3 regions of the Blautia caccae genome follow, and region 2 is predicted to be linked to each of the others. Evidence: riboswitches for the same ligand, from Rfam matches in the RefSeq annotation. Region 2 holds a riboswitch; each other region holds the start of a gene.
What was found. Region 2 has a riboswitch for ZMP and ZTP ahead of WMO65_RS22190 (formate--tetrahydrofolate ligase). Riboswitches for the same ligand answer to the same signal wherever they lie in the genome.
Positions count from the first base shown of each region.

Region 1: linked by a shared signal. The riboswitch ahead of pflB (formate C-acetyltransferase) and the one ahead of WMO65_RS22190 (formate--tetrahydrofolate ligase) in region 2 are both predicted to bind ZMP and ZTP.
Region 3: linked by a shared signal. The riboswitch ahead of WMO65_RS17145 (IMP cyclohydrolase) and the one ahead of WMO65_RS22190 (formate--tetrahydrofolate ligase) in region 2 are both predicted to bind ZMP and ZTP.

Region 1 covers NZ_JBBMFP010000009.1:128,303-134,168, reverse strand. The annotation lists gene WMO65_RS11895 (HAD family hydrolase) at 1-198, shown strand, start outside; gene thiD (bifunctional hydroxymethylpyrimidine kinase/phosphomethylpyrimidine kinase) at 195-1,004, shown strand; ZMP/ZTP riboswitch at 1,096-1,175, shown strand; gene pflB (formate C-acetyltransferase) at 1,268-3,520, shown strand; gene pflA (pyruvate formate-lyase-activating protein) at 3,507-4,274, shown strand; gene WMO65_RS11875 (putative manganese transporter) at 4,434-5,330, shown strand; gene WMO65_RS11870 (hypothetical protein) at 5,404-5,866, opposite strand, start outside.
Region 2 covers NZ_JBBMFP010000027.1:37,006-42,871, reverse strand. The annotation lists gene WMO65_RS22200 (S8 family peptidase) at 1-882, opposite strand, end outside; gene WMO65_RS22195 (formate/nitrite transporter family protein) at 1,013-1,792, opposite strand; gene WMO65_RS22190 (formate--tetrahydrofolate ligase) at 1,895-3,580, opposite strand; ZMP/ZTP riboswitch at 3,693-3,779, opposite strand; gene WMO65_RS22185 (carbohydrate kinase family protein) at 3,872-4,840, opposite strand; gene dltA (D-alanine--poly(phosphoribitol) ligase subunit DltA) at 5,211-5,866, shown strand, end outside.
Region 3 covers NZ_JBBMFP010000016.1:76,915-82,780, reverse strand. The annotation lists gene WMO65_RS17155 (NAD(P)-dependent alcohol dehydrogenase) at 1-282, opposite strand, end outside; gene WMO65_RS17150 (phosphoribosylaminoimidazolecarboxamide formyltransferase) at 487-1,665, opposite strand; gene WMO65_RS17145 (IMP cyclohydrolase) at 1,693-2,406, opposite strand; ZMP/ZTP riboswitch at 2,498-2,576, opposite strand; gene WMO65_RS17140 (class I SAM-dependent rRNA methyltransferase) at 2,792-3,991, opposite strand; gene WMO65_RS17135 (helix-turn-helix transcriptional regulator) at 4,013-4,942, opposite strand; gene WMO65_RS17130 (M48 family metallopeptidase) at 5,047-5,640, opposite strand; gene WMO65_RS17125 (methionyl aminopeptidase) at 5,634-5,866, opposite strand, start outside.

The DNA.
Region 1 (5,866 bases), on a different contig from region 2:
GCGATGGGGATTTTAGGTACAAAAAAAGAAGAAACTCTGGTGTTTGAAGATGCATATTTTGCCGCAGAGACAGCAAAAAAATCCGGGTTTACAGTGGCAGTTATACGCGATTTTTATTCGGAAAAGGACAGAGAAAAACTGTTGAAACTGGCAGATATTTATCTTGAAAGCTGGGAAGAATGGGGGAAAAACAGATGAAAAAGGTATTGACGATCGCCGGTTCGGACTGCAGCGGAGGAGCCGGGATACAGGCGGATATTAAGACAATAACCGTTCACAAAATGTACGCCATGAGTGTGATCACAGCTCTCACGGCACAGAATACAACAGGCGTATACGGTATCCGGGAAACAGATGCGGAGTTTGTGGCAAAACAGATGGACTGTGTTTTTACGGATATTCGTCCGGATGCAGTAAAAATCGGTATGATACCCAATGAAAAGATTATCCGTGTGATTGCAGAAAAGCTGAGAACATACCAGGTACAGGATGTAGTTTTAGACCCGGTCATGATTTCCACAAGCGGCAGCAGACTCATGTCCAAAGATGCGCAGGAAGCTCTGAAAGAAGAGCTTTTTCCTCTGGCAGCAGTGGTGACACCAAATCTTATGGAGGCGGAGGCACTCTGCGGATTTTCTGTCAGTACACCGTGTGAGATGGAGCGGGCAGCAGAAAAAATAGCGTGTTACGGTTCCGGCGCTGTCCTTTTAAAAGGCGGACATCTGGCAGATGGAGCTGATGACCTGCTGTATGAGAAAGGAAAATACATCTGGTTCTCTTCAAAGAGGATAGAAAATCCAAATACACACGGAACAGGATGTACACTTTCCTCGGCTATTGCCTGCAATCTTGCCGCCGGATACGCTCTGGAAAGAGCAATTAAGAACGCAAAAAATTATCTGACCGGTGCGCTGCAGGATGGACTTGATCTGGGTGCGGGCAGCGGTCCTTTGAACCACATGTACAGATTACCGCCTTTTGCAAATGGCTATCCATTCCGGTAATAGGTAATCTTTTCTGCAGCAATGTATACTAAAAAGAACATAAAAGTTCTATTCCTTTTATTGACAATTCTTAAAAAAATGCTTTATACTAAAAGTGTTATATGACTGGCGGAAGTGGAATGAACCACAGGGAGTATAACGTTGATTTAGCCGACCGTCTGGGCAGAAGCTGTCTGGATAGGACCGGCTTTTTTTAATGAGTCCGGTCACATTACAGTACAGTTTCCGACACAATTATTGTCTTAGAAGGAGGACTTGCAAAGATGAATAACTTCAAACAATGGGATGGATTTAAAGGTAGAATCTGGAAGGAAGAAGTCAACACACGTGACTTTATCCAGCACAACTACGCGCCGTATGAAGGAAACCAGGACTTCCTGGAAGGACCCACAGAAGCTACGGAAAAACTCTGGTCTGCACTTTCAAAACTGCAGAAAGAGGAACGTGCAAAAGGCGGCGTTCTGGATATGGATACGGAAATCGTATCCTCACTGACTTCCCATGGGCCGGGCTATATCAGTGAAGAATTAAAAGACCTGGAAAAGGTAGTGGGGCTGCAGACCGACAAACCGCTGAAAAGGGCATTTATGCCTTACGGTGGTATCAAAATGGCGGAAGATTCCTGCACATCCAATGGCTACACACCGGCTCCGGAACTTCATAAAATCTTTACAGAATATCACAAAACGCATAATCAGGGTGTTTTCGATGCGTACACACCGGAGATGAAAAAAGCCCGTCATAACAAGATTATCACAGGACTTCCGGATACCTACGGCCGCGGCCGTATTGTAGGTGACTACAGAAGAGTGGCACTTTACGGTATTGATTTCCTGATGGAAAAGAAAAAAGAAGATTACGATAACTGCGGCTGCGGTATCATGACAGATGAGATCATCCGTCAGAGAGAGGAGATCACCATGCAGTACCGCGCTCTGGCCGATATGAAGAAAATGGCTCAAAGCTATGGATACGATATCTCCAAACCGGCCGAGAATGCCAAAGAAGCAGTCCAGTGGCTGTATTTCGGCTATCTGGCAGCCATCAAGACACAGAACGGCGCTGCCATGAGCGTGGGCCGTGTGGGAACCTTCCTGGATATCTATATTCAGAGGGATCTGGAAAATGGCATGCTGACAGAGAAAGAGGCACAGGAACTGGTTGACCATTTTATCATGAAACTGAGAATGGTTAAATTTGCCCGCGTTCCTTCTTACAACCAGCTCTTCTCCGGCGACCCAGTCTGGGCTACCGTGGAGGTGGCAGGTATGGGACAGGACGGCCGTTCCATGGTGACTAAGACGGACTACAGAATCCTTCACACACTGGAGAATATGGGACCTGCGCCGGAACCGAACCTGACGGTCCTCTACTCATCCAGGCTGCCTGAAAACTTCAAGAAATATGCTGCTTATATCTCTGTGGAGACCAGTTCCATCCAGTATGAGAATGATGATGTGATGCGCCCTGTATGGGGAGATGATTACTCCATCTGCTGCTGTGTATCTGCTACACAGACAGGAAAAGAGATGCAGTTCTTCGGTGCCCGGGCAAACCTGGCAAAATGCCTCTTATACGCTGTCAACGGCGGTTTGGATGAGAAGTCAAGAGTGCAGGTTGGACCGGAATACAAACCGATCACCTCCGAATATCTGGAATATGATGAGCTGATCCGTAAATATGAGATCATGATGGACTGGCTGGCAGGACTGTATGTAAATACTCTGAACCTGATCCAGTACATGCATGACAAGTATTACTATGAAGCAGCGGAGATGGCACTGATCGATACCGATGTCCGCAGAACCTTTGCAACAGGAATCGCAGGATTTTCCCATGTGGTGGATTCCCTTTCTGCTGTAAAGTATGCCAAGGTGAAGGTGATACGCGATGAGGAAGGCGTGGCTGTGGATTTCGAGACAGAAGGAGACTTTCCGCGCTACGGAAATGATGATGACCGGGCGGATGATATTGCAGTCTGGCTGCTTCACACATTCCTTGAGAAGCTGAAAAAATACCCCACCTACCGCAATTCCGAGCCTACAACCTCAATCCTGACCATCACATCCAATGTGGTTTACGGCAAGGCCACAGGCGCTCTTCCGGACGGCAGAAAAGCAGGAGAACCCCTTTCACCGGGAGCTAATCCAAGCTACGGTGCTGAGAAAAACGGTCTTCTGGCTTCCTTAAACTCTGTTGCCAAGCTCCCGTATGAGTGGGCACTTGACGGAATTTCCAACACACAGACCATCAATCCGGGTGCCATCGGACATTCCGAGGAGGAGAGGATCAACAATCTGGTCCACATACTGGACGGATACTTTGACCAGGGCGCACACCACTTAAATGTAAATGTGTTTGGCATAGAGAAGCTGGTGGATGCCATGGAACATCCGGAAAAAGAGGAATACGCTAACTTTACCATCCGTGTATCCGGCTATGCGGTGAAATTCATTGACCTGACACGCGAGCAGCAGCTTGATGTGATTGCCCGCTCCGCACATGAGCGCATTTAGTTTGAGAAAAGGCTCCATCCATTCCATAGAAAGCTTCGGTTCCGTGGATGGACCGGGTGTCCGGTTTGTGATCTTTTTGCAGGGGTGCAAAATGCGCTGCCAGTTCTGCCACAATCCGGATACCTGGAGCACCAGTTCCATGGATATGATGTCAGCAGATGAGCTTTTAGGGCAGGCACTGCGCTATAAAGCATACTGGGGAGACAAGGGCGGAATCACTGTCAGCGGCGGGGAACCGCTGCTGCAGATGGATTTCCTGCTGGAGCTTTTTACCAAGGCAAAGGAGAATGGCGTGCATACGGTTCTGGATACATCCGGGAATCCGTTTTCCAGGCACGAGCCGTTTTTCCATAAATTCAACCGCCTTATGGAAGTCACGGATTTACTGCTTCTTGACATAAAAGAGATCGACAGCGAAAAGCATAAGATTCTGACAGGATGCAGCAACGAAAATATCCTGGATATGGCCGGATATCTGGCAGAGATCCGGAAGCCTGTATGGATTCGCCATGTTCTTGTGCCGGAGCGGAACGATTATGACGAAGACCTGATACAACTGGACGCGTTTGTTAAAAGCCTGGGCAATGTACAGCGTTTTGAGGTACTGCCGTATCACACACTGGGGATTTTCAAATGGCAGGATATGCGTATTCCCTACCCCCTGCAGGGAATCGAACCGCCCACAAAAGAGCGGGTGGAGAATGCAAACAGACTGCTTCATACAAGTGAATATACAGGTTATCAAAACGCATAAAAAGAGCGGCAGCGGAAAGACACGGGATTTCTGCTGCCGCTGCCTGTTTTTAGGTATATCTGTAAAATATAGTAATCCGGCGTTGAGTTTGTCCCGGTTTTATGCTATGATTAGAAACTGGCACAGTGATGAACTCTGATGCGGAAGGGAGCTGTATGAATGGTACTTGACGTGATCTTGGATGCTTTGCTGGATACGGCGAAGCTGATTCCTTTCCTTTTCCTGACTTATCTGGTCATGGAATACCTGGAACATAAGACAAAAAATAAATCGAAACAGATTATGCGAAAGTCGGGACATTTTGGTCCCCTTATAGGCGGCATTGTGGGGGCGTTTCCCCAGTGCGGATTTTCCGCTGCCGCTGCCAGTCTTTACTCCGGCGGGGTTATATCCGCAGGAACACTGCTGGCTATCTTTCTCTCCACTTCAGATGAGATGCTGCCCATCTTTATCTCCGAATCCGTGGCTGCAAGCACAATCCTGCGTATTCTGGGACTGAAGATCGTACTGGGAGCTGTCTCGGGATTTGCCATTGACATATTATGGCGGTTCGGCGGCAGGAAGAGAAGAGAGCGGGAAGAATACAGACATATACACAGGGACCACCATGAAAAAGAGATCCATGATCTGTGTGAATCCGAACACTGCCACTGTGAGAACGGCAGCATCATCAAATCTGCTTTTCTCCACACCCTGCAGATCACGGTTTTCATATTCCTGGTTTCCCTGGGAATCGGTTTCTGCGTGGAGCTGGTGGGCAGCCATAATATCGGTTACTTTATCAGCAGCAAACCCATGATTGGTGTGTTACTGGCTGCACTGGTGGGCCTTATTCCCAACTGCGCCTCCTCTGTGGTCATCACACAGCTCTACCTGACAGGAATCCTGGGAGCAGGACAGATGATGGCAGGGCTTCTGGTGGGAGCCGGAGTGGGCGTTCTGGTGCTTTGCAGAACGAATAAAGGAATGAAAGAGAATCTGGGACTCATTGGAATCCTTTATGGGACAGGTGTGTTCTGGGGGATTCTCATAGAGATGCTGGGAATTGTATTATAATGAAAAAGGCGAGCAGTAAAAAAGCTGACATTTCTGTATGAGATGCCAGCTTTTTTTGTGTCCATAAGATTTCCTATATCACCTGTATCCGGAAGGCAGTGGTCTGAGGCGGAATACTGGCCGTCTGGAAATTGGCATGGTTGATCCTGACCATCTGCCCGGGGCGGAGCGCCCGAAGGCTGATGGGATTTCCAAACCGGTTCAGAATAACAGTATCGTCCGTGACCGTGAACCGGATCTGGCTGTTGATATCATTGGGATTTCCCGTAAAGAGGAACCTGTTTCTCAGGTCAATGGAAGCAATCCGTCCATCCGTGGTATTGGTCTGCGGACGGGGATTTCTCCTGACAAGAAGGAGAAACGCATTGGCCTGGGGCGGGATACTTCGCGTCATCCGTGAGGAAAATACGGCATTTATCCACATACCCTGCCGAAGCTGACAGGCGTCAACACGCTGTCCGAACATATTCAGAATCACAGTGTTTCTGCCTATATTCAGACGTAAGGTCTGTATGGAAGTGGTCTGATTTGCCTCG
Region 2 (5,866 bases):
ACTGGATACATTGTCCAGATACGCCTCAATAAGTGATTCACCGCTGTGGGAACCGTAATTGTTTCCGAAGCTTAAATTCAGAGCAAGGGGCATCCCCATGGCAATGGACTGACGGATACAGTAGTCAACCCCCTGCATCAGCTCTGTCGTCCTGGGAAATCCCTCTTCCTGCGGTGTTCCCAGCTTCACAACAATGATCTGACTCTCTGAAGCCACACCCCTGTGAAGTCCTCCGGAAGCCCTTCCGCTGCCGGCCGCGATACCGAGAACACCGGTGCCGTGTCCGCTCAGATCACGGCTTGGGACCACAGAATACCGCTCCGATGACGCGGGTCTGCGAAGCGCTTCATCGATCTGCTCTTTGGTATACTCGGTTCCGATGACATAGCCCTGGGGCGGGCTGCCGGGCACAGTCTGATCCCACAGCCTCAGAATACGGCTGCTTCCGTCCTCATTGCGGAAATCCGGGTGTGCATAATCCACCCCTGAATCCACACAGCCCACAAGCACGCCTGCACCGAAAAGCGGCTGTCCGAGAGGTGAAAATCCGCTCTGCACCGGATTGATGCAGGAAGCAGCGCGCCCCTGCTCCACTGCGAAAAACAATCTTTTGGGCATTTCTATGAACTCTATCTGAGGATAATCCGTAAGACCCTGAATCTGGCTTTCCGGCACGGAGAGAATGGCAAAACCACCCAGCAGTTCCACTGCCCGAATCTCCGGATTCAGTGCCCCCTGCAGACTTCCTGAATATTTTACGATCAAATCCCATCTCCGCTCCTCCGGCTCAAATCCCACATCCAGCACAAGAGATCTCTCCCTCTCCCGGGGTGTGGCATCCAGAGCCAGATTCAGAAGATTTTCCAGCTTCTGATCCTGCATGGCAACTCCTGATTTTTGCTGTATCTCTCCATTATATGCAAAAAAAGCAGCCGAAATCTGTCTTTTATAAAACAGATTTCGGCTGCTGTCATATATTTGGTCAAACAGGCTTACGCTGACCGAATCACATTTAACCCTGAAGTGATTTCGTCTTGGTCATAACATGATACGGGCCTGCCACAAAGAACACACCGCCTATCATATTTCCGATCGTCACGAATAACAGGTTGTAGAAATAACCTCCTATGCTGACTGCCGCATCACCTGCGTTCAAAAGCCCAACTGCCAGAATACTCATATTGGCAACGCTGTGCTCAAATCCGCAGATCATAAATACGAAGATACACCAGAATACCATGATTAGCTTTCCTGATTCAGATTTCATCTTTAATGCGCACCATACAGCCAGACAAACCAGGATATTACAGAAAATACCCCTTACCAGAAGCTGTACCGGTGTCAGTGACATCTTTGCAGCTGCTACCTGTGCGAAATAAGCACCTATATCACCTTTCGGCACTCCGGTGAGCTGGAATCCTGCTACACCCAGCAAAGAGCCGAGAATATTCCCCACATAACACAATATCCATGCTTTGACCGTCTTGCCCCAAGGAATACATCCATTGAAAGATGCACTTCCGAGAACCATATTGTTACCTGTAAACAGCTCGGCACCCGCCATGATAACAAGGCTCAAAGCTGCGGCAAATGCAAAAGCCTGCACTGCTTTCAGCATTGGTGACCCTGCTGCATTCAAAGGTGTTCCCAGCGTAAATGTCACAAAACTTCCAAAGGCAATGAAAAGCCCTGCGGTGATGGAAGATACCATATATCCGAAGGTATTGTTCTCCATGAAGTTTATCTTTCCTTTTGCCGCGTTGCAGACTGCATTGAATTCATCAAAATACATACATTTTCCCCCGCTTCTTTAGCTAAATTATGTATACAAAATTCAGGTACGGCTTAACCGTACCTGAATTGTCCTATATTTAGTTTTCAATATGAATTTTGCTTAGAACAGACCGGAAATCTTTCCTGTCTCGTCAACATCGATTCTCTCTGCAGCCGGAACTTTCGGCAGACCGGGCATGGTCATGATCTCTCCGGTAAGAGCAACAATGAAGCCGGCACCTGCGGAAATCTTCAGGTTACGAACTGTTACTTCAAAGTCTTTCGGTGCGCCCAGTTTTGTCTGGTCATCTGTCAGGCTGTACTGTGTCTTAGCCACACAGATCGGGCAGTTTCCATATCCGAGAGCTTCTAACTGAGCAGCCTGTTTCTGCGCATTTGCAGTCAGAACAGCTTTCTTGCCGCCGTAGATCTTCTGAACGATCTGGTTTAACTTGTCCTCAATGCTTCCTTCCAGTTCATAGGAGAAAGTAAAGTCATTCGGTTCTTCCACAAGACGTACCACTTCTTTAGCCAGTGCAACGCCGCCTTCGCCGCCTTTTGCCCAAACTTCGGAAAGTGCAACATTAACGCCCAGTTCTTTACATTTTGCTTCTACCAGGTCAAGCTCTGCCTTGGTATCTGTCGGGAATGCGTTGATTGCAACAACACACGGCAGTTTGTAAACGTTTGTGATATTGCTTACATGTTTCAGTAAGTTCGGGAGACCTTTTTCCAGTGCTTCCAGGTTCTCGTTGTTCAGTTCTGCTTTCGGCACGCCGCCGTTGTATTTCAGGGCACGTACAGTAGCTACGATAACAACTGCGCTCGGTGTCAGGCCAGCCATACGGCATTTGATATCCAGGAATTTCTCTGCGCCTAAGTCAGCACCGAATCCTGCTTCTGTGATAGCGTAATCGCCTAATTTCAGTGCCATCTTGGTAGCGATCACAGAGTTACATCCGTGAGCGATATTAGCGAATGGTCCGCCGTGAACGATTGCGGGTACATGCTCCAGAGTCTGAACCAGGTTCGGTTTCAGAGCGTCTTTCAGCAGTGCGCACATAGCCCCTTCTGCATGTAAGTCATGAGCTGTAACAGGTTTCTGCTCGGAAACCTTACCATATGTATAACCAACGATGATTCTTCCCAGTCTTTCCTTCAGGTCTGTAATGTCTTTTGCCAGACATAGAACAGCCATGATCTCGGAAGCAACTGTGATATCGTATCCGTCTTCTCTCGGACAGCCGTTTGTCTTTCCGCCCAGACCATCAACTACGAAACGAAGCTGGCGGTCATTCATGTCAACACATCTTCTCCAGGTAATCTTTCTTGGGTCAATGTTCAGGTCGTTGCCCTGATAAATATGATTATCCAGCATTGCTGCCAGCAGATTGTTTGCCGCACCGATTGCGTGGAAGTCACCTGTAAAATGCAGGTTGATATCTTCCATTGGAACTACCTGTGCATAACCGCCGCCTGCAGCACCGCCCTTTACACCGAATACCGGTCCCAGGGATGGCTCACGGAGCGCTACCATTACATTTTTACCTAATTTCTGAAGGCCATCAGCCAGACCTACGGTTGTGGTTGTCTTTCCTTCTCCGGCAGGTGTCGGGTTGATAGCTGTAACCAGAACCAGTTTTCCGTTCGGTTTATCAGATTCTTTTAACAGATTGTAGTCAATTTTAGCTTTGTACTTACCGTACTGCTCCAGATATTTATCATCAATACCTGCTTTTTCTGCAATCTTGGTAATTGGCTCCATTGTGCACTCCTGTGCGATTTCGATGTCTGTTTTGAATCCCATGTTAATACCCTCCTTTTCATGGCAATAGTCTTGTTTTCTGCATGATTCCGCCGCTGTCTGCATATGAATGCTTTTGAAAAAAAAGGGCAACATTTGTCAATTACACAATTACAAACGTTGCCCAGACGGTCGGCTCTCACTTACATTTTGATTTCACTGTGGTGCTCCACATTGTAATCCGTCAGAAATCAAAACTATTATTTTGTTATGTCTATAATTTATCACAATTTCCGATTACTGTCAATGCTGTATTATATTAAAAATTCACAACAACATTTCGACAATTTTACTCTATTTTCCGGCGATAAACGTTAATACTTCTTCTTTTTTGGGCATAACACGGAGTGCCCCTTTCTTTGTAGTGATAAGAGAGGAAGCTCCGTTGGAGAATTCCAGCATTTCATAGAGCTGGTCCTCTGTAAGACCCTCAATTCCGTGCTCCAGCACATAATTCAGTGCGCATGCACCGAAGGTATCGCCTGCTCCTGTTGTCTCAATAGTATTCTCCTGCAGGAACGGTGCGTGGAATACTTCCCTGCCCTCATGGAACGCTGTGCTTCCCTCTTTTCCCATGGTCACGTTCATCAGCTTCAGATTCGGATACCGGGACAGCAGCATATGGGCGCCTTCCTTCACATCTTTCGTCCCGGTCATGAATTCCAGCTCTTCCTCGGAAATCTTCAGGAGGTCACATTTTGAAAGACCGTATGCGATCTGTTCTTTTGCAAGCTCCATGCTGCTCCACAGCGGAGGGCGCAGGTTCGGGTCAAAAGAGATGAGAAGTCCCGCTTCTCTAGCAATATCAATAGCCTTTGCAGTCGCCCGGCGCACACCCTCATGGGTCATGGACAGGGTGCCGAAATGAAAGGCTCTGGCTGATTTTATGTATTCTTCGTCTATCTGGTCAACGCTCAGCATCATGTCCGCACCGGGATTTCTGTAAAACGCAAAGTCCCTGTCCCCATCCTCAAAAGTATGGACAAACGCCAGTGTTGTGTGGACTTCCTGATCCTCATACAAATGACTGGTATCGATTCCCAGGCTGTTCAGCGTATTTCTCAGGGATGTACCGAACTGGTCTTTACCCACAACTCCCAGAAAAGATGTCTTTTTTCCAAGATTATTGAGCATAGCCAGCACATTACACGGCGCTCCGCCGGGATTTGCCTCAAAAATGGGGTTGCCCTGTCCGCTCACTCCGTTTTCCGTAAAGTCGATCAAAAGCTCACCAAGCGCGATAACGTCAAAATTCTTGTTCATATATGTTCTCCTTGTCCGTTTTATTCTACTGTGAATTATATTCGTTTTGCCTGCTTTACGCAAGTACCGCGGCACAATTATTCATAAAAAATACATTGTATGTAGAATTATTGTAACTGTTCAGTCAGGTCTGCGCATTTACTGCGCTGACCGTGCAAAAGAGTAGTGGCGGCAGGTATTCGCCCCATCGCGAAGCGATTTTTAATGGGCGAATACCCGTAACGATTCAGCTGGCTGAATAGTTACGAATTATTCTTAATGAATCGAAAGGTTTTCTTTAGAATTTCTTTAAAATTGAACCTGCTAATTCTTTTAAATTCTATGGTGTAATTAAGAAGGTAAGAAAAACGTCGAAATTGAGGTGAATTTTATGAATATATTGAACCAAATATGGGAATATGCCTCCATCTGCCCGGAAAGAACAGCCATCTGCTGCGACGGACAGTCTGTTACTTACAAAGAGCTGGAGTTATATTCTGAGCGTCTGGCCCGTCATATTGAGCAGCAATGCGGACAGAACTATGCCCCCATAGCTGTATACGGCCACAAACATCCCCTGATGCCTGCGGCATTTCTGGCCTGTGTCAAATCAGGCAGGGCTTACTGCCCCATTGACACCTCAGTGCCGGACTCCCGGGTGGAAATGATCCTGGATGCCCTGGATTCCCCGATTCTTCTCTCCCTCTCTCCTCTCCATGCGGACTGCAGGGATAAACGAATCCTTTCCCTGCAGGATATTGATGTCATGGTACATACAGATTTGTCCCGCATGGATAACCGCATGGGCGATACCGTACCCGAACCGGTTTCCGGGGATGATATCTTTTATATCATATTTACTTCCGGAAGCACAGGAACCCCAAAGGGCGTCACAATCACGGAAAGGAATCTCAGCAATTTCCTGGACTGGTCCATCACCCTGGGAACCTCCACCAATGCCAAAAAGGGAAAGGTATTCCTGAATCAGGCCCCCTTTTCCTTTGATCTGTCCGTAATGGATCTGTATACATGCCTTGCGGTGGGCGG
Region 3 (5,866 bases), on a different contig from region 2:
TTTTCCCGGCTCCAGTGCCACACGGTCACCAACCTGCAGATGCTTAACATCCTTACCGACTTCCACTACAACTCCGCCCGGCTCATGGCCCAGTACGAAAGGCGGTTTTACCACGTAATCCCCGATTGCCCCTGTCTCATAATAGTGCAGGTCAGAACCGCAGATTCCCACATAATCCAGCTTTACCAAAACCTCGTCGTCCTTTGGCTGGGGGATGGGTCTTTCTTCAAAATCCATCTTCTGGATATCCGTCATTATTGCTACTTTCATCATGCCTTCCATCTCTTGTTTTCCTCCTCTTATGAATGTACATTATGTGACTTCATTATAAGTCAGAAACGTATATATCACAAGTGAAATTCATGTCTTTTTCCTTCAAATTTCTTTGAATTTTTTTATTCCGATTTCTTCCATAATAAAAAAAGAGGCAGGGATAAAACCGGAAATTCCGGTCTTATCTCTGCCCCAAAGCGGAGGCGAAATCAATTAGTGATGGAACAGACGAATGCCTGTAAATGCCATCGCCATATTGTACTTATTGCAGCACTCAATGACTGCGTCATCGCGTACGGAGCCGCCCGGCTCTGCGATGTATTTTACGCCGCTCTTGTAAGCGCGCTCGATATTGTCTGAGAACGGGAAGAAAGCATCAGAACCTAATGTAACATCTGTCAGCTTGTCCAGCCATGCGCGTTTTTCCTCACGTGTGAACACTTCCGGTTTCTCTTTGAAGATTTTTTCCCATGCTCCGTCAGCCAGAACATCCATATATTCCTCACCGATGTAAACATCAATGGCATTGTCTCTGTCAGCACGGCGGATACCGTCGATAAACGGCAGATCCAGTACCTTCGGGCACTGTCTCAGCCACCAGTTATCAGCCTTCTGGCCTGCCAGACGGGTACAGTGTACACGTGACTGCTGGCCTGCGCCGATACCGATCGCCTGTCCGTCTTTTACGAAACAGACGGAATTTGACTGTGTATATTTCAGTGTGATCAGAGAGATCTTCAGGTCCATCAGCGCATTTGCAGGAATCTCTTTATTCTCTGTCACAATATTGGAAAGCAGCTCATCATCAATGGAAAGCTCCTGTCTTCCCTGTTCAAATGTGATGCCGAATACCTCTTTATGCTCCAGCGGAGCCGGCTGGTAATCCGGGTCGATCTTGATCACATTGTAGTTGCCGTTCTTTTTCTGTTTCAGGATTTCCAGTGCCTCATCGGTATATCCGGGAGCGATAACACCGTCGGAAACCTCTCTCTTGATCAGCATTGCTGTGTCTTTATCACACACATCAGACAGGGAGATAAAATCTCCGAAGGAGGACATTCTGTCAGCGCCCCTTGCTCTCGCATAGGCACATGCCAGCGGTGATAACTCGCCCATATCGTCTACCCAGTAGATTTTTTTCAGCACATCTGTCATAGGAAGTCCCACTGCCGCGCCTGCCGGAGACACATGTTTAAAGGAAGTCGCTGCCGGAAGCCCTGTGGCTTTTTTCAGCTCTTTCACCAACTGCCAGCCATTAAAAGCATCCAGGAAATTAATATATCCCGGCTTGCCGCTTAAAACTTCGATAGGAAGCTCGCTGCCGTCAGCCACATAGATTCTGGAAGGTTTCTGGTTCGGATTACATCCGTACTTTAACGCTAATTCTTTCATATTCCGATTCTCCTTTATGCTTTTCTATTATTTATTTTTATTCACGATCCTGGTTTCATACTCACCGGTTGCGATATCTATATAACGTACAAACAGAGATACTTTATTGTCCTCATTCAGGCTCTCCCACACATCTTTTGTGAATGCATCGATATCATTGGGAACTCCCACCAGCTTCGGTTCTCCCTCAAAACTCGGCAGCGGATTGCCGTCATGCATATAAGTATGAATGAAATGTCCCTCTCCGTTAACCGGGTTTTCATAGGTAAATGTATAACGGCAGCAGCTCTCAGGATTGCCGTTATTGCTCTTTAAAATAGACATGGCATAGTGGTATGTGCCGTTCTCCACCTGCATGATACCGGAGATTCTCGGTGTATAATTAGGGCCGTCCGGCTCAAATTCACGAGTTCTCAGGGACTGCTCAAAGGAGATTCCCTTTTCCATACCTTCATAGACAGTGTCTGTCTGGTCACCGTTGGTGACAATCGTCTTATTTCCGATCACACGTACCGGTGCATATATAATCAGGCTGGGATCAGTCAGCTTAGACGGGTCAAATGCCTGGGTGCGGATACCCTCTCCCTCTTCAACGAACACACGGTTTCTGCTGTTCTCACTTCTGCCCATGATAAAATATGCAGTAACTGCCTTTGTTCCATCCTCAGACTTACCAATAACAATTCCCCTGCCCGGGTACGCATTTTCTCTCAATTCATTTTCAAGTGATAACATTTTCATGAATTCCTTCTCCTTCTCATTTTGACCATAATAAACTGCTGCCGACCAACCGACAACTTTTCATAACAACAAAAAAAGCCCACACTCTGAACATACTTGCCCAGACGGTCGGCTTCCAACACTTATACTCCCTGTGGTTCATTCCACTTCCGTCAGTCATATAAGCAATTTAAACATTATCACGGAATTCTCCCCTTGTCAACGCTTTTTTGACAATTTTTGCAGCCAGAGCAGAATCCATAGCGGATTTTGAGCAAAAGATCAAAAATGACAGCTTTACCGCAAAAGCAAATCCCCACTAATATACGCTGCGCCCCTCCGCGCCGGTACCAACAGGCCAGCCATATCTGACTGGCCCTCTGCATAGTCTGCTGTCCGTTTCTTTTTATCCCTCACACACCTGAAAAATATAGAATTTCAAATAATAAGACTCCTCCGCGGCCCAAAGAATCGGATGATCTGCTGCCTGTGTCCGGTACTCCACCTGCCGCAGTCTTTTGTGCACATTTCTTGCCGCCTGCCCGATGGTCTGTGTAAACATCTCATAGGACATAAAATGCGAACAGGAACAGGTAGCCAAAAATCCCCCGTCCTTCACAAGCTTCATAGCCCGCAGATTGATTTCCCGATACCCCTTCACAGCGTTCTTTACAGAATTCCGCGATTTGGTAAACGCCGGCGGGTCCAGTATTACCACATCGAACTTCTTCCCCTGCTCCTCCAGCCTGGGAAGCAGCTCAAACACATCCTCACACACAAATTTTACAGTCTCTGACAACCCGTTCAGCGCAGCATTTTCCCTTGCCTGCTCAACAGCCAGTTCTGAGGCATCCACGCCCAGCACGCTCTTTGCCCCTGCAATCCCTGCATTCAGTGCAAATGACCCTGTATGCGTGAAACAATCCAGCACCTCTGCATCCCTGCATAATCTCTGGATCGCCAGTCTGTTGTACTTCTGGTCCAGGAAAAATCCGGTCTTCTGTCCGTCTTCCACATCCACCAGATACTTCACGCCGTTCTCGCAAATCTCCACCTTTGTATCAAAGGGTTCCCCGATAAATCCTTTTACCAGTTCCATCCCTTCCTGTCTTCGCACCTTGGCGTCACTCCGCTCGTAAACACCGCGGATCACCACACCGTCCCGGGCCATCTCCTCCTTCAGAAGTTCCAGTATCTTCCCCTTCAGCCTGTCAATCCCAAGTGCCAGTGACTGTACCACCAGCACATCAGAGAATTTATCCACAACAAGTCCCGGCAGAAAATCCGCCTCACCGAAGATCACACGGCAGCTGCTTGTATCCACTGTTTTTTTCCTGTATTCCCAGGCATCCCTCACCCGTTTCCTCAGAAATTCCTCATCTATTTCCTGCTCTGACTTCCTTGTCATCATACGGATTCTGATTTTGGAGTTGGTATTGATAAATCCTCTGCCCAGGGGATAGCCGTCAAAATCGTGAACGATCACCATATCCCCATTCTCAAAACTTCCCAGGATACTGGCGATCTCATTGTCATATACCCACGGACCTCCCGCTTTCAGGGAACGTCCCTCCCCCTTCTTCAGTGTCGCAATTGCAAGACTCATGTGTGTCTTCCTCCATTTTCTCTATTTTTTCTGTCCCAGCACAATATAAGCGATTCCGCAGAACAGGCCGCCTACCGGGAATAGGACCCAGCTCACCTGCCAGGCATTCTGCAAAAAACTCCAGAGCAGGAAAACTGCCGTTGTCACGATCATGATGCAGGCTGACCATTTGGCAGCCAGCGGCATATGGCTTTCCTCATCCAGCATACGCAGCTGCTCCGGTGTCAGACGCTCACGGTACAGCGGATCATGCTCTTTATTGTACTCCTCTATATTATATTTGCTTTTTGCAAGGCCTGTATGGACCAGAAGCATAACACCCACACTGACCATGAGAAGCATCACAAAGCTGTAAAATGCGGATGCCTCCACCCCAAAAGGCGCAGGCAGAAACTTCTGCAGTTCATCTGCCACAATACTCATCAGAATGATCCCGATACCTGCTGCGATCCTCACTGAAAAGACGCGGTTAAACCGGTCTGTCTCCTCCTCCGTATAGAAGGGCTGGATGTAAGGATGCTTTTTTGTAAAATCGCTGTGCCGGATTCCTGCAACCACCACCGTCAGTACAGCTACGATCACAAAGGGCAGCATCACAATATCCTGCAGATTTTTCATAAAACCTTCCATCCCCTCAAAAAGAGTGGTGAAGGCACCTCCTATTATCAGTAATCCCACACATAAAGTAACTGCTTTTCCAAAGCTGTTCATGTGCTCTTCATATTTTGAGGAATCTTCTACACGCTCCGCTTGTGCGTCTCCCCGCATAAGGGTATCCATACTGCAGGAAAACAGATCACAGAGCTGCAGGATTTTTTCCATCTCAGGATAAGAAGTGCCTGCTTCCCATTTGGAAATTGTCTGTCTGGACACCTCCATCTTCTCTGCAAGCTGTTCCTGTGTGATCTCCTCCCTCTTCCTGTAATACTGCAGATTCTCTCCAAAACTCATAATGATTTCCTCCATTTCTTAATCTTGATTTTGGAATCATTATAGAATTGCGTTCATGTAAACACTACCAATTTCCTGTTGCTTTTGAGGAAATCCATGTAAACTTACGGTTGCACCCCGCTGTTTAAGCGGGTTTTCACACTTTTCCACCGGGGGCAGAACGCATCCATATATCCATAAAAAATCCGGTTGTGTCCCCGTTCTAAAAGGTGGACCAGCTCATGGGTGACCACATATTCCAGACATTCCCTGGGATATTCCCCCAGCCAGACATTGAGCCAGATCCTCCTTTTCTCCACATTGCAGGTACCCCACCTGGTTTTCATATCCCGCAGGCGCCACTCCTCGGCGTGGACACCCACTCTCTCTTCACACTCCTGTATGACCTGAGGCAGTATTTCCTCCAGACGTGTTCTGCACTCCCGCTTCTTTTCCTCCCGCTCCGGGCCTTCATATAATTCCCAGGGCTGCGGACTCTTTCTTTTTCCCTGCCGTTTTGCTTCGATCCAGTCACTTCTCTCCCGGATGAAACGTCTGATATCATGTTCCGGCATCCGAAGCGGTGCGGATACACGAACGCTCCCGTCCGCGCCCACGCGCAGATACATATTGCGGATGGCTTTTTTTGTGACCTGGATGTCCAGTCCGTTCTCCGTAAGATGATAAATCTTTACACTTTTCCCGGAGGTCTTTACCATGCCAGGACCTCCGGTCCGTTCTCTGTCACAAGCACCATGATCTCCCACTGGGCGGAGGGCAGTCCGTCCTCTGTATAAACAGTCCAGCCGTCTTCGTCATCAATAAAGATATCACTGGCGCCCATATTGACCATAGGTTCTATGGTGAACATAAGTCCCGGCGCCATCACCATGCCTGTATCGGCCCTGCCGATATACCCAACCCATGGGTCCTCATGGAAATCCA